2 regions of the Cocleimonas sp. KMM 6892 genome follow, and region 2 is predicted to be linked to the other one. Evidence: riboswitches for the same ligand, from Rfam matches in the RefSeq annotation. Region 2 holds a riboswitch; the other holds the start of a gene.
What was found. A riboswitch is a leader RNA that binds a small molecule or an ion and turns the genes downstream of it on or off. The one in region 2 is predicted to bind thiamine pyrophosphate.
Positions count from the first base shown of each region.

Region 1 (16,026 bases), on a different contig from region 2:
GTTTGTATAAGCCATTCTTTAGTAGCTATTTATTATGTTCGAAACTTACATTCTAGCGCTAACAACATTCTTCGCCACTGTCGGACCTATCGACGTGGCTGCTGTATTTGCGGGGTTAACGTCCCAGAGAAGTGCGCGCACTAAAAGTAAAATAGCTTTAAAAGGCGTGTTGATTGCTACCTGTATTCTTCTAGCGTTTGCTTTTCTTGGCGAAGCTATATTGAGTTCCCTGGGTATTACGCTGCCTGCATTACGCGTGGCTGGTGGTATCTTATTATTATTGATCGGCATTGATATGGTCTTTGCCCGACATTCTGGCGGTACTTCTGCAACAGAAGATGAGGTTGAAGAAGCCGAGACCAGTCACGATATCAGTGTGTTTCCCGTCGCTACTCCGCTTATAGCCGGTCCTGGTGCAATGGGTGCAGTTATTCTATTGATGGCCAATGTTCAGGGTGATATTGCACAACAAAGTATGGTTGTTTTAGGTCTGCTAAGCATCATGCTAATTACCTATATTTCACTGATTGGTGCGAGCCAGTTACATCGCTTTATTGGTGTTACCGGTTTGCAAGTAATCACTCGTGTTTTCGGCGTTATTCTTTGCGCATTAGCCGTTCAGTTCATGTTTGATGGCATCAAAAATAGTGGTTTGATCTCATAACTGAAAACCCTGATTTGTTCACTTTGATTAGTTTTATCTACATATAACTAAGCATAAATAAGAAGCAGGTACCTTAATCAAAGAGAAGTAATCGCTCTATGCAATCCCATAACATCGCCCTTGGTGCCTTTTTAATCATTCTGGCAGAACTGGCAATTCTGGCCACAGGGATGATAATTAAAACCATATCTACTGAAGTATCCATAGAGCAAATCGTATTCATCCGAAATTTTGTTGGCCTATTAATATTAGTGCCATGGCTAATGAGGAAGGGTATTTCAAGACTTCATACCAAGCATATCGGTCTGCACATCGCTAGAAGTGTGGTTGGTTTGTCGGCAATGGTTTGTTTGTTTTACTCGTGGGGGCATTTGCCGCTGGCGCAAGCATCCTTATTGAAACAGACGTCGCCGATTTTTATTCCGATTTTTGCCTTTTTCTGGATCAAAGAAAGTATTGGTTTGAAAACGATTATCGCCATCATAGTTGGATTTCTTGGTGTTGTATTAATCATTAATCCAGGCGCGGGAGAATTCAATCTGGTCGTTTTATTGGCATTAGTTGGGGCGATGCTGGCAGGACTTGCTAAGGTTATTATTCGTAAAATGACCGCCACAGAAACACCGGGACGAATCGTGTTTTACTTCGCACTGATTGGGACCTTGGTCTCAGCAATTCCAGCGCTGCTAAACTGGGTGAGTTTAAGCTGGATTCAACTAGCTTCGTTAGCGGGTATTGCAATCTTCTCAACCATAGGACAATTAGCGTTGAGCAAAGCTTACAGTCATGCGCCTGCTGGCCAACTTGGTCCTTATACTTATACCGCAGTTGCTTTTGCCGCTTTATTTGGTTGGATAATCTGGGATGAGGTTCTGGATTATAAAACCATCATTGGCATCATAATTATTGTATTTGCAGGTGTTTTGGCGATGACTGATAGACGAATCAGTCGGATTAAAGCAGAACAAAAACAGATAGTATTCGATAAAAACAAATAAACCCACCTCCCCACTTACGGGCAGTTTTTTTTAAAAAAGTGCCCGTAAGTGGGGAGGTGGGTTTCTATTCAATTAGTCTGTTTATTTAATCTGTTTATTTAGGGCACTATCACTCTAGTTCTAATGACAGATAAACCTGAAATGCATTGCGTCTATTAGCGGCTTCGAACGCAGGTAATTCTGCGTACTTTGACCAATCTACTTCTTCGTAGGCTTCATCAAAATCAATCATCTCTTCCACGGCAATCGCCATTTTTTCACGCATATAGGCTAAATACTCTCGCGTCAATGTAATTGCTTTTTGCGGATCTTTTGCGGCAGGGCCATGGCCGGGAACCAAGGCTGTTACCTGATTGGTTTCCAGACTTTGTAATGTTTCTAGCCAGTGTTTTGTATGGTTTCCTATAAAGGGCACACGACCTTCGAACAGGATATCACCAGTAAAAAGCACCTTGTCGTTTTCAACAAATAGCGTTAAATCAGCATCAGAGTGGGCTTTGCCAATGATATTGATGGTGAAATCAATATTGCCGACAGTGAATTTTTCCGTATCATCAAGAATCTTATCGGGTTTAACGATGTAGGTGTTTTCATTCACCCAGGGGTCCAGTGAAAACTGTCTTTCTTCCAGACGGCTACTGGCAACTTCCGAGTCGATGTATTCATAAATACCATCTGGCGCAATAATTTCTGCGCCTTGTTCCTTAAATACCTGCAAGCCATAAATATGATCAGCGTGATAATGGCTGACAACCACTTTAACGATAGGTTGATCCGTTATTTCACGTATTTTCTGCAGTAGCTTATTCGCTAAAGAAGGTGTTCCCAGCGCATCAAATAACACCACGCCAGCATCTGTGATTACTACGCCTGCATTTGAGATAAAACCTGCATTATCAGTAGCGATCCCCGCTTTACCTTGGACGTAATAGCTGTGTTCGCCAACTTTGACTAACTCCATTGCAACATCTACATCGGCATATTTAGATTTGTTATCTGCAGTTGTAGAAGAAGTAGTTGTAGAAGCAGCCGAAGACGTTGCCGCATTGGCATTGCTCACCGGCATAAATTTGGTTTTACAATAACTGCCAATGACAACACTACTAATCACCATTGCGGTAAATAGGTAAAAAACCGAACGTGAATGCTTTAGTTTCATGCGTTGTCCTTTGGCTAGTTTAATTTATGCTGTTGTCTGACTCATGGTAAATTCAAGCAGATGGCGTTCACCATCGACGAAAGGGACCTCCATCGAATGCAATTGCGTTAAAGTATATTTTTTCGGAATATACTGTAATTCACCTGTTGGGTATTGTCCCTTCATGGCATACAACGTTCCGCCTGAGGCTAACTGATCTGATGAGCCTTCTAGGAAGTCAAATACCGAGGCAAAGGCACGGCTAATAATCGCATCGTATTTAATCTCAGAATCTAAACTTTCAATACGCGCTTGAGAAACCTTGGCATTTTTCAAACCCAGCTCAATAATCGCCTGTTGAATAAATCGCGTTTTTTTACCGTTGGTATCGACAGCCATAAATTCACGATCCGGCTGCATAATCGCTAGCGGAATAGTAGGCAAACCTGCGCCACTACCGACATCCAAACAGTTATCGCCTTTAATGAAATCAGCGACCACAAGGCTATCGAAAATATGCAATGGAATCATATCCTGAATCTCACGCACTGCTGTGAGGTTGTAGGTTTTATTCCAACGATTGAGTAACTCAACGTATTGCTTTAACTGAGCTAATTGAGACTCATCAGGCTGGCAACCGAGTTGCTCTAGCCCTTGTTCCCAGAGTTGATCGTGCGACATTTTTTATAAATTCTCTTCTAAGATCGAGTATCAGCTAGCTTTCTGGTAACGGTGTTTCTTCAGATGTACCATCAAAATCGAAATAGTCGCTGGTGTAATGCCAGGGATACGCGAAGCTTGTCCAATCGTCGTAGGCTTTTGATCTTGTAGCTTTTGTAATGCTTCATTTGAAAGGCCGCCTTTGATCGTTGAATAATCAAAATCATCGGGTAGAACCGTCTCTTCATGATTTTTCTGTTTATCAATTTCAAGCTGTTGGCGATCGATATAACCCGCGTATTTAAACTGTACTTCGACTTGTTCCGCAACTTTTGGGTCTTCAACCGCTGGACCAAACTTGTCGATAGACATTAAGTCAGCATAGCTAACATTTGGGCGTCGTAGTAGTTCGTTTAGGCGGTATTCGCGACTTAAAGAGCCTTTGAAAATGCGCTCGTTTTGTTCTGTATTGACATCAGCAGGGTGCATAACGGTGTCGCGCAAACGTTGCATTTCGATTTCAACTTGCTCGCGTTTGATGTTGAATGCGCGCCAGCGTTCTTCGTCAACAAGGCCAATCTTGTAACCAATTTCAGTTAAACGTAAATCTGCATTGTCTTCACGCAATAACAGACGATGCTCAGCACGGCTGGTAAACATACGGTAAGGCTCTTGCGTACCGTGGGTGATTAAGTCATCAACCATTACGCCGATATAGGCTTCACTGCGTTTCGGGAACCATGAATCTTTGCCCTGAACTTGGAGTGCTGCGTTAGTCGCTGCAAGCAAGCCCTGAGCGCCAGCTTCTTCATAGCCGGTTGTGCCATTGATTTGACCTGCAAAAAACAAGCCATCAATAAATTTGGTTTCAAGCGTTGGCTTAAGATCACGTGGATCAAAAAAGTCGTATTCAATCGCGTAACCCGGTCGAGTGATATGAGCGTTTTGAAAGCCTTCTATAGAGCGAATAAATTCAAACTGCACATCAAACGGCATACTCGTTGAAATACCATTAGGGTAGATTTCGTAGGTATTTAAACCTTCAGGCTCGATGAATATCTGGTGACTGTCTTTATCTGCAAAGCGCACGATCTTGTCTTCGATAGAAGGACAATAGCGCGGCCCAACCCCATCGATTACACCGGAATATAGGGGCGAACGATCAAGGCTCGCACGAATGATGTCGTGCGTGCGCGAATTGGTGTATGTGATATGACAAGAAATTTGCTCTGGATGATCTTCCTTTTTTCCCATGTATGAAAATGTAGGAATAGGGGTATCGCCTGGCTGCTCTTGTAGTTTGCTGTAATCGATACTGCGCGAATCAATACGTGCAGGTGTTCCGGTTTTTAAACGGTCTACTCTAAACGGCATTTCGCGTAAACGATCAGCTAAAGCAATCGATGGTGGATCACCCATGCGTCCGCCAGAATGATTTTCCATACCGATGTGAATTTTACCACCAAGGAAAGTTCCTACTGTTAAAACCACTGCTTTGGCTTTGAACTTCAGCCCCATTTCGGTACTCACGCCAACCACTCGATCATTTTCAATAATTAAGTCGTCAACACCTTGCATAAAGATTTGCAGGTTTTCTTCGGCTTCGACCATTTTACGAATCGCCGCTTTGTACAAAGAGCGATCAGCTTGTGCACGTGTTGCACGAACCGCTGGGCCTTTACTGGCATTTAGTGTGCGAAACTGGATGCCGCCTTTATCAGCTGCATGTGCCATTGCACCACCCAGTGCATCGATTTCTTTTACGATATGGCCTTTACCGATACCGCCGATGGCAGGGTTACAACTCATCTGTCCAATGGTTTCAATATTATGGGTGAGTAATAATGTTTTCAGTCCCATGCGCGCAGGCGCAAGAGCAGCTTCAGTGCCGGCGTGACCGCCGCCGATGATAATGACATCGAAAGATTCTGTATAGAACATAGTAGGAGCAGATGTTAAAGTTAATTAGCAGAGCATTATATAGTAAACACTCTTGTTTTGAAAAATACCTTATACTCTCTAATACCTAATCTAGCGCGATTTACGTAAATTCATGAAGCAAAAGGATAATAAGAAAATACCAGCAGCGCTGATTGAAACATTACCGAATGAAATAGCGGCTGAAAATGCCGAATTTATTCCACAACGTTTTGCAGACAGTACCCATGATTTATGGCGTTTGAAATCTACACAGGGTAATTATTTTCTGAAAGTGTGCAGCAATACTGAATCGCCTTTCTGGCAGATTATGCAGCAGCTTTTTGGAGTTGATTTACGGAACGATATTGCAAGCTTCAACACCTTATATGGGCATATTTCATCACTGTCCTCACTAAAAATACCTGAACTGATTCAATCCCAAAGCAGCAGGCAACATGGGTCGTATATTTTAACGCCTGAAGTAGATGGTTTAGTCCCGGATAATTCAAAAATCAGCGTTGGAATGGTTGAGCAACTGGCTCAGCATCTAGCGAATCTCCATCAAGATCGACAGAATAATTGGGGGTCAATACATCAACCAATATATAACAGTGGTCATTGGAAACAACGTCTGAGAGATACTCTAGAAAAAAGTGCTCATAAGTGGGGGGGGGACAAAACTACAGACAATGCATATCTGAATGCTGCGTTAGACGCATGTGAGCAGTTAAATGTTAATGAATTTGTTCCTGTGATGCCAGATTTGCGCTGGGATCAATTTTTAATCACAAAGAACAATTTAGAATTGATTCTGCTAGATCTAGACGCGTTTGTATTGGCTCCGCGAGAACTGGATTTTGTGTTGCTGGAGTATTTGCTAGATCAACAACAATTTGAGTGTTTTGTTGAAGTCTATTCCAGACATCACACTATTCCTGAGCTGAAATATGCGCGTTCTGCTTATCGTTTATTGTTGTTTTATATGGAAGTGCTGGGCGAGCAGGATATTGATAAATGGATGAATCTCGAGCATCGCTTTTAAAAAAAGTGGTTTAAAGTAGGGGGGTGACTTAGCGAAATGCCAATAAAAAATTGGCTATTTAGTTCCCCATATTTTCGCAACCGCACGGTCAGTGCCTAAAGTGCCTATCACTAAACACAGTAAACCACCCAAAAAGAAAACTAAAAAAGGGATGATTGCACCCATTAATGAGCTAGCCAATCCGCCAGCAACCGTAACCAATGACAAGAGTATAAACAGGCAACCCACAACATTTAATATAGTTCTATGGGATTTTTTGTAGTTATAGGGGCCTTCTCCCGACTCAAATAATTTAAGAATAGGGGAAAGTAGTGTTCTAAACGATGATTTCATAAATAGTTTCAGTGATGCAATTGTAAGCCGAATAATACCTAGCGACTTGCAATATTGCGAATGCTAACTGATCGTTTCTTTAGGCAAAATGCAAATTGATTATTTACGAATCTGGAGTCAGTCTAAGCAAGCGTCCATTTCTTCCATCTTCCAGAACCCATATTGCGCCTTTAGGCCCTTGTTCAACTTCGCGAATGCGATTGTTCATGTCGAAGCGTTCGACTTCCTGAGCTTGGTCAGCGTCTATTTTAATACGAAGCAGCGACCTTGATCTTAGTCCGCCGATAAATGCATTGCCCTGCCATTCAGGAAATACCGAACCTGAATATATGATCAGTCCAGAAGGTGCAATCGTAGGCACCCAATATGCTTCGGGTGCATTGAATTCTGGGCGCGTGTCATGATCAGGGATGGGAATGCCGGAATAATTATCGCCCCAGGAAACAATCGGCCAACCATAGTTATCGCCACGAGTCGTCAGGTTTAATTCATCTCCGTCTCTTGGACCCATTTCGTGCGTCCACAGTTTGCCCTGTTTATCGAAAGATATACCCAGCATGTTTCGATGACCTAATGACCAAAAAGATTTTGCGAGATCGCCTTTGTTTTGAAAAGGGTTGTCTTTGGGTACCGAGCCGTCATCGTTTAATCGAATAACTTTGCCTAAATTTTGATTCCAGTCTTGTGCGGGTGTTTGTTTTTGTCGATCCCCCGAAGTGATGAATAGATATCCATTTGGGCTGAATGCCATTCGATGCGAATAATGACCACTGCCAGTAACTTTTGGAGTCTGTCGCCAAATAACCTCAAGGTTTTCCAGCTTAGGTTTGGTTGCAGGAAGTTGTAGCTTTGCTTTGGCAACAACAGCTCCTTTTTTCCCTGCTGAATCTTGCTCAGCATAGGATAAGTATACCCAATGGTTTTGCTGGTATTGAGGGTGAAGAATAATGTCACCCAAGCCACCTTGACCGCCATAAGCGACTTCGGGTAACCCTGCCACTTTAGTTTTAGAACCATTTTTGAGATTCACTAACAGTAACTTTCCTGCTTTTTCAGTGATTAATAGATTTTCATCAGATAGAAAAGTCATCGCCCAGGGTTGATTGAATTCTCCAAAGCTCTCGGCTTCGAGGCTAGAACTTTTATCACTTTTGAAAATATCATCAACAGCGTTGGCGAAACTACTCAATGAAAACAGAGCGAGTAACAGCGTTAAATTAGTCAGTAAACGAGGTGGTTGCATAATTCTCTCAAGGTTGAAATAGGTTTTTAAGTCCTGAAGACTCTATGTTCTCAGTAAAAATAGACTTCCAAGAAGTCTGTCAGTTCACTTTGGAGATGTTTAAATGTTGTACATGGACAATCTGCATTAGTGAAATTTAGGTCAGTGCGAAACGCATAAGAAGGTTTTTTTGGTTTTAAGAAAAGATCCCTAAACATGCCCAAAAGCTACATTCACTGCCAATACATAAGTAATGATCGTTGTTTTTAGTGCTTTTCTTTTTATCTGTGTCATCTATATTTACTGCCTCTTCTTTTTTCTTCTCAGCAGTTAAATGTAAATGCGCGTTTTTACATGCTTTAAACTGGGCAGAAATTTCGGGAAGTAAATTGCTTGGAGGTGAGTTTTGAATGATGGAATACACTCTGCTGGAACAAGAACCATTCTGATGAAGTACACCGTAGGCACAATTGAAACGTTTATGAGGCGAAACATATCTTTGGTAGAACGTAATTAAGCTTAAGAAAATTCTTCTCATGATTGCAGTCCTCTCTTTTTATTTATTTCTCTTTATTTATTTCACTTAATTATTGAATCCAGTGGGATTATTTTTAATGAGCACTTTTAGTTCTTTTAACTCATTCCGTATTAATTGAAGCTCATGCTTGGTTGAATCGTCTGTGATTTGTAGCTCACCAATAATATTCTCTTCTTCGGCTTCTTTCATTTCATTCATGGCATCAACAACGATGGCAATAATTAAATTAACGATAATAAATGTGGCCAGAAAGATAAAGGGCACAAAAAATACCCAGGCTAAAGGATAGGTTTCCATTACAGGGCGAACGATTCCCATCGACCAGGATTCGAGGGTCATGATCTGGAATAGGGTATAAAAGGATTCGCCTAATGTGCCGAACCACTGAGGAAATGTATCGCCAAAAAGCTGCGTTGACATAATCGCGAATATATAGAAAAACAGCGTTAGCAAGCCACCAATGGAGGCAATTCCGGGAATCACAGTGACTAAAGCGGTAGTGATTTTGCGCATTTGCGGTACTACTGATACCAAACGCAATAGTCTTAATACTCTTAAAATTCTCAGAATTTCAAATCCAGCACTGGCAGGCACTAAGGAGATAGCGACGATGAAAAAGTCGAATAAGGACCATGCGTCTTTGAAAAATGCTGATCTGTGAATATAGATTCTCAGTGAAACTTCGATGGTGAAAATGCTGATGACAAAGATGTTAAACCATTTAAAAAAACTGCCGTAATTTGCAGCCATTTGCTTCGATGTTTCAAGCCCCATGGTTATACCATTAAGGATAATCAGGCTGATAATGAAGTTCTGAAAGGTGGAGCTTTCGATGAATTTTTTAATAGAGTGATACATGTCTGCAGCGAGCTAAATGTTTAGGTGGGATTGGAACCTTACAACCTTATGTCGCTATAAGGTTCCAGAATCTAAAAGTTTCGAGGGTGCGGGTCTACTAAACTCAAAAGAGTAAGACGAAACCGATTAGAAGAGTTACTTCTCTACGATTTCTGTAGCGAGAATTTCTTCAAAACCAAGCCCAGTAAGACCATTAATAGTGCGCCATAGGTAATATAAAATCGCCATCATCATAATCATCGATGGGATCGCAATCATCGGGTAACTGTATAAAGTCAGTTGTCCGAGTTCTTCGTTAAAAGCGGTACTGCCAGAAGGGCTGGTGACGATCCATTTAGCCAGAACGTAATTCATGATTGCAGAAAAGACAAACGTTCCAGCAAACAGATAGTTAGCCTTCATCAAACGGTTTTCAAAAGCTGGCGTGCTGTTGCGTTCTTCGAGGTGTTGTTCAATTTTTTCCACATTCATTATTTTAGGATTGAACAACAGCGTTTTCACTAATGGGTAGCGCGTAAAGGTCGACGCTAATACAGCTATACCAATCACACTGGGCACAGCCGCTTCTTTAATCGCGAGCCATTTGTTATCTAATTCTAATAAACCAATGCCGCCGGTAAGAAGCACGCTGACTAAACCGAGTAGAGCGATAAAGTTAAATTTTCTGTATTTTACTAATTCGAAAATACCCCAGCCAAGTGGAAAGGCTAATGCAATGATGAGTGCGCCAGCTGCACCTAAATCGTTATCGCCACTGAATTTCATCAAAATTACAGAGGGTAAGATGATACTAACTAATAGATCAATTAAGGGGCGAGGCTTATGCTCGGGGGTATTACTCATAGTGGTTACTTTAAATTAGATTGATTATTGGTCTTATTATATAAAAATAAGGAACAGGATTAATAGTACATCCATTTATTATGGGTATAAATACGGAAAATAACAGTGAGATTATTGATTTTCTACTATTCAACGAATACTAGAAAAAGTGCCTAGCTCTTCATAAATTCCAAAATCGTTTTTTAAACAGCAAAATGAAAAGTCACTTAAAGTAGGGGGGTGACCTAAAGATTGATCTAATGACTTGAACTACATATAAGGATTTTCAGTGTTTGTTAAATCAGTTTCATCCAACGATTCTTTTAATGAATCTCGCCATTCTTTATACCCATAAATCGCCAGTATCAGATAAATACCAAACATTATAATCGTGACGTAAAAGCCCGTTTGCCAATACAGATAAATAGCTGCGGCATCTATGATTATCCAGTACAGCCAATTTTCCAGAATTTTTTGCGCCATCAACCAGGTATTGATCACAGAAAATACCATCACGGCAGAATCTAAAAAGGGGAGTCGGGTTCCGCTGCTGAGGTCGAGATAGTAACCAATGCCAATACTTAAGACACTGGCGATGACAATATACGCGATATGTTTTTGCCACCCCCATGTTTTAACTTTGAGAGTATCGTTATTATTACTGTGTTTAGTCCACAGCATAAAGCCGTAGATAGCCATCGCCATATAATAGAAATTAAGGATGGCCTGCATGGGAAGTTGGCCTTCCCAAAAGAGTACTGTATAAATCAGTGTACTGACAAATGCCGTTGGCCAGCACCAGATGGACTCTTTCGCTGCCAAAATCACATAGGCGATACCGAGAGTCGTGGCAAAAACTTCCCAGCCAGATAAGGCCAGGAAAGCTTCAACGATTGCATCTGTTGTCATAGCGATCTTCTTTTCAAGGAAACGCTATTACCAATCAACTTCTACATCCGCACGGTTAGTGCCAACAAATTTCATTACCATAGCCGAATGAGGCATCGCCGCAAAAACGTCCTTCATCTCTGCAGTAATCAATGCCATCACCGCGTCGTATTCACCATAAATCTGAGTGCTGAGTTGATTCTTTTTTACAGTGATCTTCGGGTTTGATTCTAGACCTTTAATAAACGCCAGAATAGGCTCAACGTATTCTTCTTTAAGCGGGTAAAGGCTGATATCTACTGAAATTTCCATAATGTATTCTCTTCAAGTATGAGGTTAAGTCTAGCTTAAAAGTCTAATGAAACGGTTAATCCAACAGTGCGTGGCTCGCCTTTTTGGGTGTACGTTTCAGTAATGTAACCATTGCCTGGATTGTTACCAAAGCTACCAAAACCTCTCACATCATAGTCTTTATCGGTTAGATTTCTACCCCATAATGTTGCTGTCCAATCACCTTTTTTATAACTCAAGTTAGCGTTTATCAGGCTGTAAGCTTTTGCTCTGGCGTTGTGACGATCAGAGAAGTAGAAGCCATCTTTGCCTTCAAGTGTTACACCAGCGGTTAATTTTGGCGTGATCGAGTATTCAGCACCCAGAGAATATTGGTAGTTAGGCGCGTGCGCCTGATCTCTTCCTGCCAAATCCAAGCCGTTTGCGGTACTTTGCGGGTCTGTGTATTCATCAAACTTGGCTTGTAACAGGCCTAGTGATGTCTTCAAGCGCCATTTGTCGTTCACTTTCCAGTCAAGTTCTGCTTCGATACCGTAGTTGCTGCCTTTTGCTGCATTACCAATATAGTCGGTGAAGTCGGTACTACCATCTTCACGAAGTTCAACAATAGAGCTTCTTACCTGCTGGTCTTTGCGTTTAGCGTAGAAAGCAGTAACGCGAGTGGTTAGGGCATCATCTAAGTAAGATGAGTTAACCCCGACTTCGAAATTCCACAGGTATTCTGTATCAAAATCGAGTAGATTCTCAGGCAACGTACCATCGGTATTTACACCGCCGGCTTTGTAACCACGAGAGATACTGGTGCTGGCCAAATGGTTGTCGTTGAGTTCATATTCCAGACCGAGTTTGCCGCCATGCAATGTTTCATCGACATTGATTTTGTTGTCGTTAGAATCGGTGTAATCGGCTTTCCATTTTTCTACACGCAAACCAGTGATGAGCTTAAGCTTGTCATTGATTTCAGTGTCTAATTGACCATAAAGCGCGGTGTTTTCAGTATCATACTGGCTTAGGAAATCGCTTTCTAAATAGGTGTACTTACGCGTTAGTCCTTCCTCTTTTTTGGCATGATATAAGCCTACAACCCAGTCCGTTTTATCATTGAATATACGTCCATCTTCATTAGAAAGTAGGCGTCCTTCTAGGCTGGTATTTTTGCGGTTACGTAGGTATTCATCGAAAGAACTATATGGATAAAGGTCTTCAGAGAACTGTCCAACATATCCCCAGTCTTCATCATAGCTATAACCAAGGTCTGAATCTGAGTAGCTTGCGCTGGCTTCAAGAGCCACTGAAGAGTTGATATCCAGCAATGCTTTTAAAGAGATAGCATCCGTTTTTTGCGTGTCTTTTCCTGGCTCATCACTCAATGTGGTGCGGCTATTATCAAATGTGAATGCGTCATAGCCGTTATCGATATCAAGGTGTAATACTTTTAGGTCGACGGTTAGGTCGTCATTTGCCAGCCATTTAAGGTGTCCGCGTCCGGTAAATTCATCACGGTTAGCCGTATCATCACGATCGAGGAAATCATTTTCCATGAAGCCATCTGATTGGTTGGTGTGTAATGAAAAACGCCCCAATAACTTATCTTTAATCAACGGTCCGCCAGCAGCTATTCCAAGGCTTTGCTTACCGTAGTTGCCTAAGGTTGCTTCAATCTTTCCTGAGCGTTCGTTGGTAGGTTCGGTAGAGTGAATATTGATAATACCAGCCAATGCATTTGCGCCGTATTTAGTGCCTTGTGGGCCACGAATTACTTCTATTTGATCGACATCAAACAGCGTTGCAGAACCACCACTGCGGCTGAAGTCCATACCGTCTATATACAAACCCACAGAAGGGTTGATCGGAGAAATAAACTGGCTGCGTTCACCAATACCACGAATCTGGAAATAACGAGAACGAGATGCGCCACTTGCCATATTGACGTTGGGTGCAGCATTCAAGGTGTCTTCAATATGCTGAGCGCCACGTTTGGTCAATTTTTCCTCAGTAACAACTGAAATACTCGCTGTGCTTTCTTCTAAAGTAGTAGGGCGGAAATCCGCTGTGACGGTCACTTCTTCGAGAACATCAGCGGCGTTTGCGCTAACGCCAGATAATAACGGTGCGAGAACTAGAATTGATGCGGATATGCTCGTTAATGCAAAAGAAAAACGTGCGGGCAGTTTGGCTTGTGATGGCACTTGAAATGGCATGCTGTACTCCTAAAAATAAAAATGGGGATAGGAGACATGCTTAGTAGATTCATAGCTTTAAATGACAAAGCTAGATCGAGAAAGACATTACCTATCCCTACGCTGGTATTATCCAGATCAGGTTCTTAGGGTCTTCCTCACGGAATCTCAGGTTACGTTGAATTTATTGAATTATATGATAATAAATACAACAACCACCCCCAGGCGATGGCGGTTAGTATAGTAGAGAACCTTGAAAGTGCAAGATTAAAGCTCAGGAAGCCGATATATTCATCAATATAGTCTAAAATCGCAGGGTTAAATCCATCAAAAGCCACCCCCCTACTTATAGGCGTTTTTTTGATATGCGTTTTTTTAGCTCTCGCCTAGATATTGTTTTATTACCTTATCTGCCGAATCCCCTAGCACATCCGCAGTATTTCCGATTTGGTGAATCTTTCCCTGATTGATAAATGCCGTACGCTTGGAGGCACGAAAAGCATCTGTGGGTTGATGGCTAATAAGTAGGGCGGCCATATTTTGTTCTTCAACCATCGCTTTGAGTAAATCAATGATTTCGTCTTTCATCGCTGGGCCCAGCGCCGCTAATGGCTCATCGAGCAGGAGAACGGATTGCTTTCTGACTAATGCTCTGGCTAAAGCAATACGCTGTCGCTGACCACCTGATAACTCTTTTGGACGGCGCTTATGGAAATCAGATAAGCCAACATTTTCCAGTGCATGATGAATATGCTGCTTTTCATCTTGACTGAGTTTCAATGAAGGCTGAATGCCAATAGCCACATTGGTGAACACATCAAGATGAGGGAAAAGATTGTTGTCCTGAAAAACGGTTGTGACAGGTCTTTGGTGAATTTTTAGTGGGGTGATATCCACATCATCAACAATAATGCTGCCCGAGCTTGGCGAATTAAAACCAGCAATTAAATTGAGCAAGGTCGTCTTGCCAGAACCACTCGGGCCGATAATGCTTAGAATTTCTCCCCCCTGAACATCAAGGTTGAATTGCATCTCAGCAGTATTCGCACCTTTTTCATCGTCATCGGCTGAGTGTTTTGGATAGCTGAATTTCAGATTGTCTACGGTTAACATTACATGTCCTTCTGCGTTTTACCGCTAATTATTTTTTCTAAAAGCCAGAAAGTTATGAGGCTGATAATCAGTAAAAAAGCGGCGGTCACTGCTGCTTGAGGTATCTGGTAAGCACCAAGGCGCTGGTAAAGTAATAGCGGCAGTGTGGCTGTTTCCGGGCTGCCAAATAAAGCAATAATACCTAAATCCCCCATGGTGAAAACAGTCACAAGTGCTGCAGATAAGCCCAGCGGTTTTCTTAAAAGAGGAAAGTCTAGATGTTTGAAACGCTGCCAGCCTTTTAAATTCAAGCTGTCGCAAAGTCGTTGATATTTCATTGTGTTTTGTCTGATTTCTGGCCCTAGCGTGCGAATGATAAAGGGAATGCCGAGTAAGCCATTAAGAAGAATGACGATCAAAATCGCCCAATCAAAAACATTGATAAAGTCAGCCAATAGAATAAACAGACCCGTACCGATCACTAATGGTGGCACCACGAAAATAATAGAACCAGAAAGCAATAACCGTTGTGAAAGTTTGTTTTTATTTTGATAGCTTGCTCGAGCACTAGCATTAAGTAAAAACCAGGATAGCACCAGTGAAATAGTTGCTGCACTCAAACCAATTAATAAACTGAATGCAGTCGCCTTCCACAGATTTCTTTCACTGAGTACGCTGATGATTGGGCCTCTTGCTGCATCGATAAAAATAGCGAGAAGAGGGGTACTGACAAACAATATTGCGAATACGATAAACGTGATTTGTAGTATTTTATCTAACTTGCCAGTTTCGGATTGGTGCTTGGCATTTTTGATATTTAGGTCGGGTTCTACATCCGGTATTTTGTTGAAACGAGAAGCAATGGTGGCTACTAGAATCGAAAGCCCGAGTTGTAATAATGCTAAAACAATAGCTTGGGCAGGATCAAAATCAAATCGTAAAGACTGGTAAATGGCGACTTCTAAGGTGGTGCTCTTAGGACCACCACCGAGGGTTAACACGACGGCAAAACTTGTTAAGCACAACATGAAAACTAATAGCGCAACACTGGGTAAACTCTCGCGTAACGCAGGCCATTCGATATGTTTCCATTGCTGGAAGCTATTAAATTTTAATTGTGAAGCGATACGCCAATGCTGTTCAGGAATTTGATTCCAGACAGGCAAGAATAAACGTACAGCGAGCGGTAAATTGAAAAACACATGAGCCAGTAAAATCCCCAAAAGTCCATATAGGTTTGAGCCAATAGGTAGCCAGCCGGATTTTCCGTAAACTGTAATGATTCCAATGACTGCAACAACGGCTGGAACGATTAAAGGCAGCCCAAATAAACTAAGAAAGAAAGAGCGTAAGGGGAAGTTTGGATAACGCGCAAAAGCT
Region 1 is NZ_JAPFBV010000007.1:73,002-89,027, reverse strand. It holds gene OO007_RS18000 (MarC family protein) at 35-664, shown strand; gene OO007_RS17995 (DMT family transporter) at 763-1,662, shown strand; gene OO007_RS17990 (MBL fold metallo-hydrolase) at 1,772-2,821, opposite strand; gene rsmG (16S rRNA (guanine(527)-N(7))-methyltransferase RsmG) at 2,846-3,481, opposite strand; gene mnmG (tRNA uridine-5-carboxymethylaminomethyl(34) synthesis enzyme MnmG) at 3,512-5,401, opposite strand; gene OO007_RS17975 (hypothetical protein) at 5,514-6,422, shown strand; gene OO007_RS17970 (hypothetical protein) at 6,477-6,755, opposite strand; gene OO007_RS17965 (PQQ-dependent sugar dehydrogenase) at 6,859-7,998, opposite strand; gene yidD (membrane protein insertion efficiency factor YidD) at 8,174-8,515, opposite strand; gene OO007_RS17955 (ion transporter) at 8,561-9,373, opposite strand; gene OO007_RS17950 (VC0807 family protein) at 9,509-10,216, opposite strand; gene pnuC (nicotinamide riboside transporter PnuC) at 10,466-11,104, opposite strand; gene OO007_RS17940 (YkoF family thiamine/hydroxymethylpyrimidine-binding protein) at 11,132-11,395, opposite strand; gene OO007_RS17935 (TonB-dependent receptor) at 11,431-13,575, opposite strand; TPP riboswitch at 13,652-13,787, opposite strand; gene OO007_RS17930 (thiamine ABC transporter ATP-binding protein) at 13,930-14,667, opposite strand; gene thiP (thiamine/thiamine pyrophosphate ABC transporter permease) at 14,667-16,026, opposite strand, start outside.
Region 1: it holds a riboswitch for thiamine pyrophosphate, as region 2 does, so the genes downstream of both, OO007_RS17935 (TonB-dependent receptor) here and thiC (phosphomethylpyrimidine synthase ThiC) in region 2, are expected to answer to the same signal.

Region 2 (16,026 bases):
ACGTTTCTAGTAATAAAATTGAGGTCGAAACGTTGACGCCAGAATTGTCCAAACTACAGCAGGGTAAACATCATGACCCGTTTTCTGTTTTGGGTGTTCATGCCCTAGACAACAAAGAAGGAGCCATTGTCCGCAGTTTTCTCCCTCAGGCAGAAGTTGCAGAATTGAAAGGCATAGGAAAGATGTCGCGAATTCCTGAGAGTGACTTCTTTGAGTATCGGTTATCGGCTAAGGAAGCCAAATCACTGGATAACCATTACACACTCAAATGGCAACAAAAAGGCAGTGAAGAATGGCATGAGTCAATCTCTGCCTACAGTTTTCAATCACAAATAGGTGAGATGGATATTTACCTATTTGCAGAAGGAAAACATCATCATGCCTATCAATTTATGGGTGCGCATATTCAGACAATTGATGGGGTAAGCGGTTGTCAATTCGCCTTGTGGTGCCCCAATGTTAAAAGGATTAGCGTTGTTGGTGATTTCAATGGCTGGGATGGCCGCAGACACCCAATGCGGAGCCGAGGATCATCAGGTCTATGGGAATTATTTATTCCGGGCTTGGTCGAAAATGACGTGTATAAATATGAAATCTGTACGCAACATGATGAGATCTTAAAGAAAACGGATCCCTATGCTCAGTCTATGGCATTACGTCCTGATACAACATCGCATATATCGTCGGCAAAAGCATTTAACTGGGAAGATCAGGACTGGATAGAGCAGCGTGAAGTTTTCGATTGGCAACATAAACCAATCAGTATCTATGAGTTGCACGCAGGCTCATGGCGCCGGGATGATGATGGTAATTTCCTCAATTGGCGAGACATTGCTAGCCAACTCATTCCCTATATCAAGGAATTAGCTTATACGCATATCGAATTACTGCCGATAGCAGAACACCCGTTAGACCAATCCTGGGGATATCAGGTTACAGGTTTCTTTGCACCTACCGCTCGATTCGGTACACCCGAAGATTTTCGCTACTTTGTTAACGAATGTCACAAAGCAAACATAGGTGTGATTCTTGACTGGGTTCCTGCCCATTTTCCAAAAGATGCTTTTGCATTAGCTAAATTTAATGGTGATGCGCTTTATGAGCATGCTGATCCAAGAAAAGGTGAGCATCAGGATTGGGGAACATTAATCTTCAATTACGGACGCAATGAAGTACGAAACTTTTTAATTACCAATGCGGTGTACTGGATTGAGGAATTCCATTTAGATGGACTGCGTGTCGATGCAGTTGCTTCGATGCTTTATCTGGATTATTCACGAGAAGCTGGCGAGTGGTTGCCGAATGAGTTTGGCGGCAGAGAAAATCTGGAAGCGATCGATTTTCTCAAGCAAATGAATACCACGGTTCATGGATTGCACCCCGGTGTGTTGACCATGGCAGAAGAATCAACGGCATGGCCGATGGTTTCTAGGCCGGTAGAACTCGGCGGTTTAGGCTTTTCCATTAAATGGAATATGGGTTGGATGAATGACAACCTAAGCTATATGGAAACCGATCCGGTACACCGTAAATACCATCATAACCAACTGACTTTCAGTCAAATCTATAGCTATTCTGAAAACTTTATTTTGCCGTTATCGCATGATGAAGTGGTGCATGGCAAACGTAGTCTGGTCAGTAAAATGCCAGGAGATGACTGGCAGAAGTTAGCCAATTTACGTTTATTGTACGCGTGGCAATACATTCATCCGGGCAAAAAATTATTATTCATGGGTGGTGAGTTCGCGCAATGGATTGAATGGAATGACAATGCGGAACTCGATTGGGCGTTAACATCTGTAGAACAACATCACGGCATTAGTCAGTTAATCACAGACCTGAATAAGCTCTATCAGAATGAGGCTGCGCTGCATTACTGGGATTTCTCTCACGATGGTTTTGAGTGGATAGATTGTAACGATTCAGATCAGTCAGCACTGAGTTTGATACGTAAATCTAACGACCCGCAAGAGTCGATAATATGCTTATTGAATTTTACACCAGTACCCCGAACTAACTACCGAATTGGCGTTCCAGCGGCAGATACATACCACGAGTTGTTAAATACAGATTCTGCATTTTATACGGGCTCAAATTGTGGAAATGACAATCCCATTGTTGTTGAACCGACACCATGGACGGGCTATCAACAATCAATCAGTGTTACGTTGCCACCTTTAAGTGCTTTGTTTCTAAAAGGTGATTTTTCTCATTAGGATGAAATAAACATTTAACAACTACTGGCATGAGAATTGCTTATATACGACTAAAGAGAACCCTTAAAAAAACGGCTGTAAGTAGGGGGGTGACTTTCTACTTTAAATAGCCTGGAGAAAACAGTAAAAAAATCAAAACAATGTCTGAATGTTAATGATATGACGAATATTTATAAAGAGAATGTGTTAATGGTGATTTTAAGGTGAAGGTTTTATTCGCGACGAGTGAAGTGTGGCCATTAATAAAAACAGGTGGCTTAGGTGATGTCTCTTACAGCCTGCCGCATGCGCTACAAGAAAAGAATCTCGATGTTCGTCTGGTACTTCCTGCCTATCGGGATGTGTTAAACAAACTAGACTCTTTCAAGACGTTAGGTTGGTTAAGCATTAACCTCGGCGGAAGCAATAGAGACGTTCGTATATTAGAAGCAACACATGAGCAGTTTAAAATGCCCATTTGGCTGGTTGACGCTCAACACTTATTCGATCGGGAAGGTAATCCATATAGTCATTCAAATGGCTATGATTGGCCCGACAATGCAGAACGTTTCACTTTGTTTTCTCAAGCCGTAGCAGCCCTAAGTTTAGATAAACTGGATCAAGGCTGGAAAGCCGACGTAGTGCATTGTAACGATTGGCAAACCGGTTTAGTTGCTGCATTTTTAGATCACGAACCGGAACGTCCGCGGCGTGTTTTTACCATACACAATCTGGCTTATAGTGGTAGCTTTTCCAAGGATGAATATGACCGTCTTCGATTACCCAGCGCCTGGTGGTCGATGGAAGGCGTCGAATTTTATGGTAATTTATCGATGCTAAAGGCAGGTATTGTTTATTCCGATGCTGTTACAACCGTTAGCCCAACTTATGCAAAAGAAATCTGTACCGCAGAATTTGGTTATGGACTCGAAGGCGTACTTTCGTCGAGAAGTTATAAACTAACCGGAATTCTCAATGGCATCGACACAAACGTCTGGAATCCCTCGACGGATACCTTAATACCTTTTAATTTTACCGCGCAGCGACGAAACCCTAGCAAACAAAAAAACAAAAAAGCGTTGCTCGAATCGTATGGCGTAACGGCTGAAAAAGAACAGCTAGACGCACCATTGTTAGGGCTTGTAAGCCGACTGGTCGAACAAAAAGGCATTGATATGGTGCTGGAAGCCATACCTACAATTCTTGATGAAACCACGGCGCGTATAGTCATTATCGGAACAGGGCATACCTACATCGAAGCTCAGTTGAAACAGCTAAACCAAAAATACCCCGATCGGGTCTTAGTCACTATTGGTTACGATGAAGAGAAAGCGCATCTGTTAGAAGCAGGGTGTGACATCTTTCTAATGCCTTCCAGATTCGAGCCGTGTGGCCTCAATCAAATGTACAGCTTAAGTTATGGCACTTTACCCATCGTCAATCGTACTGGAGGTCTTGCGGATACTGTCGTCGATGCCGACGAAGCGAATGGTGAAGAGTCTTCATTTAAACCGAATGGTTTTGTGTTAGAAGCGCCGAATACAGCAGCATTAATTAAGACTATTCAGCGTGCGCTTTCATTGTATGAAAACAAGAAAAGCTGGCAACAACTGCAACGAAATGCCATGACGCAAGACTTTAGCTGGGAAAAAAGCGCCAATGCTTACATAGAAATTTACAACAATTAAACCGTTTAAAACGCCAAGATAGCGACACCACTATTTACTAATGAGAAAAACATGATCGAAAAAGCACAGTTAGAAACCTGTTTACCCACTAACATTAAATCTTTACCAAATACGTCTAAGGCGATTAGTGAAAGCTTTGAAAAATATCTAACGTATCACCTTGGTCGTACTCAAGGTTGCCACTCATTTTATTTTTATGAAGCACTGTCGTTTACCTTACGAGACAGGGTTGTCGCCAATTGGTACAAAACCTGGGAAGCCTATCGCCAGCCAAATGTCAGGCGCGCTTATTATCTGTCATTGGAATTTCTCATGGGCAGAGCCCTAGGCAACCATCTACTCAATCTGGATGCGACCGAAACCTCCAGAGAAGCGATGGAAAAATTCTGTTTGCAGCTAGAAGACGTTGAATCAATCGAACCCGATGCAGGCTTAGGTAACGGCGGCTTAGGTCGTCTGGCTGCGTGTTTTATGGATAGCTGTGCAACCTTGCAATTACCCGTTTTAGGTTATGGTATTCGTTACGAATACGGCATGTTTAAACAAGCCATTGTCGATGGTCGCCAAGAAGAGAGACCTGATCACTGGTTACGAGACGGTAATCCCTGGGAGCTGGAACGCCCAGAATATACGCAAACCGTAAAGTTTGGGGGTCATACCGAGTTTTATCGTGACGAGCATAATGATCTGCACGCTCGCTGGGTAGAAACCAATGATGTGCTCGCGATTCCTTTTGATGTGCCCATTTCTGGTTATAAAAACAAAACCGTTAATACCTTGCGCTTATGGAAGTCTTCTGCGACGGATGAATTCGATCTTGAAGAATTTAATGCGGGTAGTTACACCGATGCGGTGGCGGCAAAAAACAATGCCGAAAACATCACGATGGTTTTATACCCGAATGATTCCAGTGAAAACGGTAAAGAATTGCGCTTAAAACAGCAATACTTCCTGGCTTCAGCCAGTCTTCAAGATGTTTTCCGTCAATGGGAGACAATTCACGGCAATAATTATGAAAATTTTGTCGCACAAAATGTGTTTCAGATGAATGACACACACCCAACCATTTCAGTGGCAGAAATGATGCGCATACTAATGGATAAGAAGTGCTTAAACTGGGATGACGCATGGAGCATCACCACTAAAACCATGGCGTATACCAATCATACGTTATTGCCAGAAGCGCTTGAAAAGTGGCCAGTACATTTGTTTGAAAGTCTGTTGCCGCGATTATTGGAAATTATTTATGAAATCAATGCGCGCTTCATGCGCGTTGTGCAACAGAAATGGCCGGGTAATACCGAACGCCATGCAAGAATGTCGATCATAGAAGAAGGTCCCTACAAACAGGTTCGTATGGCTAACCTAGCTATTGTCGGAAGTTTCTCGGTAAATGGTGTTGCAGCACTGCATTCACAGTTATTGTGCGAAGGTTTGTTCCATGATTTTTACGAATTATGGCCTGATAAATTTACCAATAAAACCAATGGTGTAACGCCTAGACGCTGGATAGCACACGCGAACCCTGAAATGACAGAATTAATTTCTAGCCACATTGGCGAAGACTGGATTACCGATCTCTCGCACATTAGCGAGATTAAAAAGCTTTCAGCAGCCAAACAGAAAACGTTTGCCAAAGCATTTAAACAGGTAAAACAATCCAATAAGCAACGCCTGGCAGATTTAGTCGAACAGCTCTGCGGCGTAAAATTTAATACCGATTCATTGTTTGATATTCAGGTGAAACGTATCCATGAATACAAACGACAACTATTGAATTTACTGCATGTGATTCATCTGTATATTCAAATAAAGCAGGGCAATACCGAAAACTGGGCAAATCGCTGTGTACTCATTGGTGGCAAAGCTGCACCGGGATATATCCTGGCTAAGGATATTATCAAGCTTACCAATAACATTGCTGAAGTGATCAACTCTGACCCTGATGTGGGTGATAAGTTAAAGCTGGTTTTCTTCCCGAATTATGGTGTCACCGCCATGGAAGTCATTGCACCTGCTGCTGACTTGTCGGAGCAAATATCTACCGCCGGTAAAGAAGCTTCTGGTACTGGCAATATGAAATTCATGATGAATGGCGCATTGACCATAGGCACTTATGATGGCGCTAATATCGAAATAATTAATGAGGTGGGCGAGGAAAACTTCTTCTTGTTTGGTCTAAAAGCCAATGAAGTACAAGACTTGCAAGGCAATTATGATCCTATGCACTATATCAACCAGGATCAGGATTTGAAGGCAGTGATGGAATTACTTCAGTCTGCGCATTTCAATGCCAATGAGCCAGGAATTTTCGACAGTATTATCCAGAGTTTATATAATCGTAATGACCCATGGGTGACGTTCGCTGATTTTAGAAGCTATATAGATGCGCAAAATGAAGTCGCTAAAACGTGGCAGGATCAGGAAAAATGGGGACGCATGAGTGTAATGAATACCGCTTGCAGTGGATTCTTCTCAACCGATAGAACCATGCAGGATTACAATAGAGATATCTGGAAATTAGACGCTCTTGAAATCAAGTAGCTAATATTGTCATTAGTTAGTGTTTATTTTTTAATCTAATTAAATGGAGTTAATTGTGAGTATCAAAAAACAATTTCTGAAGTCACGGCCAGTGTGTAAAGTGACATTTCGTGTTGGAAAAGATGCAGCTAATTCTGCTGAAAAGATGTATCTCGTTGGTGAGTTTAACCAATGGGATAACAAAGCAACACCGATGAAGCGCCTTAAAAGTGGTGATTTCACACAAACTGTAGAACTGGATGTAGCTAAGCCTGAGTATCAATTTCGTTATCTAAACGATCAAGGTGTTTGGGAAAATGATTGGGAAGCTGATAAATATATTCCTAATGGCATTGATGGTGAAAATTCTGTTGTTCAGCTTTGTTAAAGCAGTAAGTAAACGCTGAGCAAATTTTTAGAATTAATGTGACGGAAATGTCGGTAGAGTTTTACCGAAGAATACCCTGTCGACACTTCCCAATAAAAAAAACAGCCCCAAAGTAGGGGGGTGTCATTTGTTGTTAGTTGTTAGTTGTTAATTGTTTTAGTTGTTTTAGTTGTTTTAGTTGTTTTAGTTGTAAAGAGTAAAGCTATGGATCTTGAAATATGAATGCAAAAGCAAAGTCTAAGCTCCCCGCAAATAAGCGAGTGATTGCCGATATCGGTGGCACCAATGCACGTTTTGCATTGCTAACCAGTAATAAGTTTATTCAAAATGAAAAGGTGTTGGCAGTCGGTGATTATCCTGATTTCGCATCAGCTTATAAGGATTATTTACAGCAGGTTAACAACCCTCAAGTACTCGAAGCAGCGATTGCCATTGCTAATCCTATTGATGGTGATCGTATTAAAATGACAAACCACGATTGGGACTTTTCGATTGAACAAACACGGCAAGACTTATCCCTCGATTCTTTAGTCTTCAAGAATGATTTTGAAGCACTGGCTCTGTCGATTCCACATTTAGCGCGTGAAGATTGCCATCAAATAGGCAGCGGCGAAATCAAACAGGATGCGCCAATTGGTATTCTAGGTCCTGGTACGGGTCTTGGTGTTGCGGGGTTAATATTTTCGGGTGAAGAATGGCTACCATTAGCGGGAGAAGGTGGGCACGTAAGCTTAAGTCCAACGACTCAACGTGAGTGTCAGATACTAGAAACGTGTTGGAAGGAATTTCAGCATGTATCTGCAGAACGATTGATTTCCGGTAGCGGCTTACAACGCCTCTATCTGGCTATCTGTGAGCTTGACCAAGTAGATGCAAAACCGGATTTAACCCCGAAAGATATCTCCCAATATGCGCTTGATCAAACGAATAAACAGTGCGAGGAAACGTTGGAAGTCTTCTGCGCGTTACTCGGTGTAGTGGCAGGAAATCTTGCCTTAACATTGGGAGCCAAAGGGGGCATTTATATCGGTGGAGGGATAATTCCGAAGCTTGGCAGCTATTTTGACAATTCTCTCTTTAGAGAGCGTTTTGAATCCAAAGGCCGTTTTAAGGATTACTTAAAAGATATTCCAGTCTTTGTCATCAAGTCTGAACATCCTGCCTTGGTGGGTATCAGTCAGGTTTTTGATTGATGCGCTTACTTCTACTTCAAAATCCAATCCAAATCCAAATCCAAATCCAAACTCAAACCCCTGAACGATTCACTCGTTAGCTAATTACCCCCCCAAAAAAAGGCCTCAAAGGTGGGGGGTGCCATTTTTACTATGCGCTTAAATATATGTTTCAAACACTTACTTCAGCGATGCTTTAGACCTTGGTAAATTCAATAATAACGCCACCACAATCAAAATTACCGGCAGAATAAATACAGTCAAGGTATCACCGAGTTCTATCTGTTTGGCATTTGCCGCAAGCTCAGCCGGCATATTGGCAAAACTTTTTTCTATCGCATTTTGTTTGTACATGAACTTGACCCAGGCTAAAGCAATTACGATAAGGCCAAAAATATTAAACAGCTTGCGACCACTGTCTAATTTTTTTATCAGTTTAATCCCGATATAAAGCGCTCCTAAGGCAGTAAGCAGGGAAGTGATAGAGAGCGCTATAGTGTATTTGTCTTTGGATGAAAGCGGGCCAGTATCTCCAGAAGCGGCTTGTAAAACCACAATAGTTATTAAACTGAAAACGGTAGCGACAAGAAAAAACACACCAACGAATGCGATAAGAAAACCCAGTGTTCGCGGAATTTCACTGTGTTTTTTTAATGTGGACTTTGACTCTGAATCTCTGGAATTACTCATAAATTTTTTTTCGCAACCAGCAATTAATTACACACATCTTATCGGCTTTTTCAAAATATAGCCTCTCTTTTTAGTTGTAATAAAATCAAACATATAAGTAATAAGAAATAAGAATTATTCTAAGAAAAACGACTTATTTTTCACTAAATGAGATTATTTGTCCCAATAATTAGTTTGACAGAGGTTTATATGAGCTGTTAATGTCCGTATCACTTGTCGGGGTGTTCACCCCTTTATGATTATTTTTCCGTCTTTACGGGAAATATAATGAAGGGATGAGCTGAGATTTTTACCCGTTGCACCTGATACGGTTCATACCGTCGTAGGAAACAAGAAGATAGTATTTTCAACTACCAAATTGGCAGTGAATTTCTAATCCGACAGGTAATTTTTTAATTAAACTGTTGGAGGAAGAATGCTTAAATCTGCGAAAGCTATACCCGCTAGTATTGTCACTAGTGTCACTCGTGAACCACTCTCTGGTTCTAAAAAAATCTATGTAAGCAACGAAGCAAATACCTTTAAAGTCGCTATGCGTCATATCGAGTTGAGCCCGACCTTATTGCGTGGTTCAGGCGATACTGCAGAATATGAGGAAAATGAGCCGGTTCGTGTTTACGATACATCGGGTCCCTATACCGATCCTTCGATTGATATTGATCTTAATAAAGGCTTACCAAAGTTTCGCAAAGACTGGATAGATGCGCGCAACGATACGGTGCAATTAGAAAACTTCAGTTCAGATTTTACCAATCAACGTTTGATCGATGAGCTTGATATCGAGCCTTTTGAAAACAAGCCAAAACCACGTATTGCCGCAGAAGGCAAAAACGTATCGCAGATGCATTACGCTCGTCAAGGCATCATTACTCCGGAAATGGAGTACATTGCGATTCGTGAAAATCTGGGGCGTGCATCAATCCCGCAAGATCAAATTGCCGAATTGACAGCAAAAGGATTGCCTAAAGAAATCACGGCTGAATTCGTGCGCAAAGAGATTGCAGAAGGGCGTGCGGTTATGCCGATGAATATCAACCACCCAGAATTAGAGCCAATGATTATTGGTCGTAATTTTTTGGTGAAAATCAACGCGAATATCGGTAACTCCGCATTAGGCTCATCGATCGATGAAGAAGTTGAGAAGATGGTGTGGTCTACCCGTTGGGGTGGCGATACCGTGATGGATTTATCGACCGGTAAAAATATTCACGAAACGCGCGAATGGATCATCCGTAATTCTCCCGTTCCTATAGGTACAGTGCCAATCTACCAGGCTTTGGAAAAAGTAAAAGGGATTGCAGAAGACCTGACTTGGGAATTATTCCGCGACACACTTATCGAGCAAGCGGAGCAGGGCGTCAGCTACTTTACAATTCACGCAGGTGTGTTGCTTGAATACGTTCCATTAACGGCTAATCGTGTGACTGGCATCGTTTCTCGTGGTGGTTCTATCATGGCTAAATGGTGTTTGGCGCATCACAAAGAAAACTTCCTTTACACACACTTTGACGACATCTGTGAAATCATGAAAGCCTATGATGTAACGTTTTCGCTGGGTGATGGTTTACGCCCCGGTTCTATCGCTGATGCAAACGATGCAGCCCAGTTTGGCGAGTTAAAAACGCTGGGTGAACTGACCCAAAAGGCGTGGAAACATGATGTTCAAGTGATGATCGAAGGCCCAGGTCATGTACCTATGGATAAAATCAAAGCGAATATGGATGAGCAACTGCATCACTGTTACGAAGCGCCTTTTTACACCTTAGGTCCTTTAGTGACTGATATTGCGCCGGGTTACGATCACATCACATCGGGTATCGGTGCGGCTCAAATCGGTTGGTACGGCACAGCGATGTTGTGTTACGTGACGCCTAAAGAGCATTTAGGACTGCCCAATAAAGATGATGTTAAAACCGGGATTATCACCTACAAGATTGCAGCTCATGCGGCTGATTTAGCTAAAGGGCATCCAAACTCACAAGTGCGTGATGATGCGATGTCTAAAGCGCGTTTCGAATTCCGCTGGGAAGATCAGTTCAATATCGGTTTAGACCCTGATACTGCACGCGCTTATCACGATGCAACCCTGCCTAAAGAGTCCGCTAAAGTGGCACATTTCTGCTCTATGTGTGGACCCAAGTTCTGTTCGATGAAGATCACACAAGAGGTACGTGATCAATACGGAACAGGCAGTGAGTATGCAAAACAGCAGGAAGCTGCGGCAGTAGGGATGCAGGAAAAGTCGATTGAATTTGTTAAATTGGGCAGTGAAATTTACAAGCCCGATTTTAATGAAGCTAATAGCTAATCCCAAATTATCAAACTCTATTCCTAAGGTTTAAACGTTTAGATGAAAATAGCAATTATTGGTGCGGGTTTAGCAGGTCGTGTATTGGCATGGCGGCTAAATGAATGTAATCAGGATATAGAAATTACCCTGATCGACCAACATGATCGCCATCATAAAGGCACAGGTCTAGTTGCCGCAGCAATGATTGCTCCTTTTACAGAAGCAGTTACAACCGAAGCCATTACGCAACATTTAGGCGTTAGGTCTTATGAGTTATGGGCGAAATGGTTAGTTGAATTAGAGAGTACAACCCATCAGAAAGTGAGTTTCAATCAGCAAGGAACGTTAGTGGTTTCGCACACTCAAGACGACGCTAGCTGGCAACGGTTTCAGGTTAAGGCTAACGCCATGATTGACGAAAAACATGTGCAGGCATTAGACCAACAACACTTGCATAAGCTTGAGCCAGAATTAGCGCATAATTTTAGTAAAGGTCTATTTTTCCCTGAAGAAGGGGTGATCAATAACCAGACACTTTACCCTGCATTAAATGATTATTTTGACCAATCAAGTGCGATTGAATGGCATGAGTCATTAGAAATCAACTTAGATGAATCTGCCAATTATGGAATCATCGATGGGTTTAACGATTGTGTTTTTGATTACGTTTTTGACTGCCGTGGCAACGGTGCGCGAGCAGATTTAAAACAGCTTCGATCAGTTCGTGGTGAAGTGGTTAGCGTGTATGCACCTGAGGTTAATTTTACCCGTGCCATTAGGCTGATGCATCCGCGATACCCCTTGTATATCGCTCCTCGTGGTGATAATCACTACATTATCGGCGCAACACAATTAGAAAATGATAATGATGGACCGATTACTATAAGGTCAGGTTTGGAATTGTTGTCAGCGCTTTATAGCTTGCACCCGGGGTTTGGCGAAGCACAGATTATCGATATGCTTTCAGGGCTTCGCCCCACATTTAATAATAATTTACCTGAAGTGTTCCAGCAGGGACGATTAGTCCATATCAATGGTTTATATCGTCACGGTTATTTATTTGCCCCAGCACTAATCAACGACCTTATAACACAATTATTTGGAGAGCAGGAGGATGTTTGCTTTCCCCAATTTTTATCCATGAACCCAGTAAATCCATCCGATCTAGCAAGTCAAATATTATGATAAAAGTCAGCATAAACAATAAAGCAGAAACCTTTGAAAATAATCTCACCATTAGCCAGGCACTGATCAAGTTAGGTTATAAAAGTGACGGTATGTTAGGGGTTGCGGTTAATCAGGTGTTTGTTTCTAGAGATCACTGGGAAGAGACACTTTTAAATGATCTGGATAAGGTCGATATCCTAAATCCTGTCAGTGGAGGCTAACATGACTCAACTAAATAATTGCAAAGGCACCCCCCCACTTATAGAGGCTTTTTCTGATAAGCAATCAAGTACATGGAATGTCTATGGCGTTGAATTAAGCAGCCGTTTCTTTATCGGTTCGGCACTTTATCCTTCACCAGAGGTTATGCAGCAGGCGATTAGAGCATCCGGAGCAGAAGTCATTACGCTGTCATTGAGAAGACAGTCCCCAGAAAATAACGGCGGTGGATATTTCTGGGATTTTGTTAAAGACTTGAGTTGCCACTTATTGCCCAATACAGCAGGTTGTCATAGCGCTCAGGAAGCTATCACTATTGCGCAAATGTCGCGCGAAATCTTCGACACAGACTGGGTTAAATTAGAAGTGATAGGTGATGATTACAATCTGCAACCTGATCCCTTTGCTTTGCTTGAAGCGACAGAAATATTGATCAAAGAAGGGTTTAAAGTATTCCCTTATTGCACCGACGATTTAGTCCTCTGCCAACGACTTCATGATCTGGGCTGTGAAGTGATTATGCCTTGGGGATCACCGATCGGCACAGGAAAAGGTCTGATGAATCCTTATGCGCTTAAGATCATTCGCGAACGCCTTCCAGAGGTAAATTTATTGGTTGATGCAGGTATCGGTAAACCTTCTGATGCTTGTCAGGCGTTAGAACTTGGGTTTGATGGCGTCTTATTAAATACAGCCGTAGCCGAAGCGGTGAATCCTGTGATTATGGCGAGTGCGTTTGCCGATGCCATCCGTGCAGGACGAGCCGCATACGAGAGTGGCATTATGCCAGCACGCGAATCAGCAACACCCAGTACTCCAACAATCGGCACACCGTTTTGGCACCAGAGTTAAACAGTGCCATTAGGTAATAGAATAATTATTAGTACTATCGTTTTAATACCGCTATCAAAAACTTAAGCAAGACACGATTCAATGAGCAAAATACTTTTAATAGGTGGCACTGATCCTAGCGGTGCCGGTTTACAAACCGACTGGCAAGTAGCGCATCACCTTGGCGTAAATGCGAGTAGTGTGGTTAGCGCAGTAACTTCTCAAAATAGTGAAGGGGTCTTCGATCAGGGTGTATTAGCTTATTCTCAAATAAAATCACAGTTGGGCAGTGTAAAGTCTGAGCCATTTACCGTGATCAAAATCGGCATGCTGGGCAATGCAGATGCGGTTAAAGCAGTAGTCGAATTTATTGCTTCGTATAATCAATTATTAAAGAGCAAACATCGTAAAGCATTTGTCATTGCCGACCCGGTACTGGCTAGTAGTTCAGGCGGGGCACTGATGGATGAAGCCGGTAAACAGGCATTCCTAACAGATTTATTCCCTCTGATTACACTTATTACTCCCAATAGTGATGAGTTAGAAAGCTTGACCGGAATATCCATTAGTAATGAGCAAGACTTAGAAGCAGCGGCACAACAATTAATTACATTGGGTGCAAAAAATGTATTGGTAAAAGGTGGTCACTTGTATAATGCTAATGATACGAATCAGAGTAATGATCTCTTCGTAAGTGTCGATGGTAGCGCCAACATCAAAGGTGAAGAAGAAAGCTTTTACTTAAGTGGCGAACGCTGGAAAAACAGAAGCAATGTACGCGGTACAGGTTGCTCATTAGCGACAGCTATTGCCTGTCAATTAAGTCTGGGATTTCCTCTGAATGACTCTATCGTTTATGCCAAGGCACTCATCAGTAATGGCATTCGTAATGCAAGCTTGACCGAAAACAACCAGTATAAATTACAGTTTTCTCATTACGATACACATCACCCGTTTGAATTAATGGATATGCCGAAGCTGGTGAAACATGCAGAGATGTTATCTAAGAGTTTTGATTTTGCCTGTTGCGATGCTGTCTCTGATGACAAGCCTGATAACATTATTTGCAACAAAGAACCTAATAATAAACTCGGCATTTACCCCGTTGTTGATTCACTTGAATGGCTACAGAAACTCATTCCGCTGGGTATAAAAACCATTCAACTCCGTATTAAAGATCAACAACCAGATGATGTGGAAGAGGATATTATTGCCGCTATTAAGCTCGCAAAGAAATACAATGTCCGTCTGTTTATCAATGATTATTGGCAGTTGGCGGTTAAACACCAAGCCTATGGTATTCATCTTGGGCAGGAAGATCTGGATGATGCTGATATGGCTAGCATCGCACAATCGGGTTGTCGTTTAGGTGTGTCTACGCATAGCTATACCGAAGTCGCCAGAACACTCGCAATAAACCCTAGTTACATTGCGTTGGGTCCAATCTACGAAACGACCAGTAAAATCATGCCCTGGATTCCACAAGGTGTTACTGCGGTAGAAAAGTGGGTGAATCTCTTAGGTAAGCAATTTCCGCTGGTTGCCATAGGTGGTATCAACTATCAAAGAGCAGCCGATTTAAAACAGACTGGTATTGGATCAGTCGCCATGATTTCCGCCATTATAAAAACTGAAAACTACGAATTAGCGACAGAAGAATTACTCGAACTTTGGGAGGACGTTTAAAGCCAGTTTGATAAAGCTGTCAATTGATTATGGATTCTTTCTACCTGCTTCATACGAATTAATTTCGTTATTACATTAACGATTGATCAAAAACGCTTGTCAATTTGAGCAATATTTTTTGTTATTTATTCTCAATAAATAGTGCAACAATTATTTTATCTCGAAGTTTCAGTACATACATTACAAAAGTACTGTTTAAAAAATCGAGGTTTATAAGCTGTTAATTATTATTTTGGAGAATTGATAAATGGCTAAGAATCAGAAGCACGATTATGAAGATGATTTCGACGACTTTGATGATGACTTTTTAGAAGTATCGGATAATGATTATGATCTGAATTTTAACGATAATAAAACGTCTAGAAAATCACATCGTGCAAAACCCAAGAGAAGCGCTCGTCATCGTATCGAAGACTATTTCGAAAGAAAAGCGATGAAAGATACCGACTGGAATTGGGATTTTGATTACGACTATGACTAGTCGTTAGGACACAACTACAAGTCACCGAATTACCCCTTGAGGGTATCCCCCCGGCACCTGGTTAAGAAACATCGTTTTTTTAAGCAGGTGCTTTCCTATATGTAAAATTTCAATGTGAATGGTTGGATATACTATTAGCACTGCCATTCAGGGCTTTATCCAATCAAAGAGTGTCTAAGCAATAATCGTTTTGATGGTGTTGATAATTTCTGCAATATTTTCATGCACTTCAGTGTCTTTTCTATAAAGCGCATAGAGCTTTCTTTTAAAGATAAAGGCATTTTCAACTTCATAAAGTGGCAGTGCTGGGTCATTTTTCAAAGGACTTAAGTCAGGAAGGTAAGCGGCTCCGCCATTGTCCTTCATGATATCAATCGCCATCAGACCATAGTTTGTGCGCACATTTGAAATCGCCTGATCTTTATATTCCTGTGAATATTCGTATTCAAACGAGACGCCCCAGTCTATTTTTATGTAATTTTTATCCAGTGCTTGTTCGGGTGTTTGGTTCGGTGTGGTCGAAAATAGTTTGATTTCAAATTCAAGCACCTCGTGCGCTTCAATCGAAGGCAATTGAATCGGCTCGAAAACAAAACCTAAATCCAGTGCGCCGTTGATTAATAAGTCCGATACATCATGAGACTGATTGATCATCAAGTTAAAAGCAAATTCAGGTCGTTGATCTTTTATTTCAAC
Region 2 is NZ_JAPFBV010000006.1:65,155-81,180, forward strand. It holds gene glgB (1,4-alpha-glucan branching protein GlgB) at 33-2,216, shown strand; gene glgA (glycogen synthase GlgA) at 2,420-3,883, shown strand; gene OO007_RS16055 (glycogen/starch/alpha-glucan phosphorylase) at 3,935-6,427, shown strand; gene OO007_RS16060 (isoamylase early set domain-containing protein) at 6,483-6,794, shown strand; gene OO007_RS16065 (glucokinase) at 7,013-7,987, shown strand; gene OO007_RS16070 (hypothetical protein) at 8,147-8,656, opposite strand; TPP riboswitch at 8,864-9,002, shown strand; gene thiC (phosphomethylpyrimidine synthase ThiC) at 9,072-10,964, shown strand; gene OO007_RS16080 (FAD-dependent oxidoreductase) at 11,007-12,131, shown strand; gene thiS (sulfur carrier protein ThiS) at 12,128-12,334, shown strand; gene OO007_RS16090 (thiazole synthase) at 12,336-13,184, shown strand; gene thiE (thiamine phosphate synthase) at 13,266-14,849, shown strand; gene OO007_RS16100 (hypothetical protein) at 15,097-15,330, shown strand; gene OO007_RS16105 (LysR family transcriptional regulator) at 15,505-16,026, opposite strand, start outside.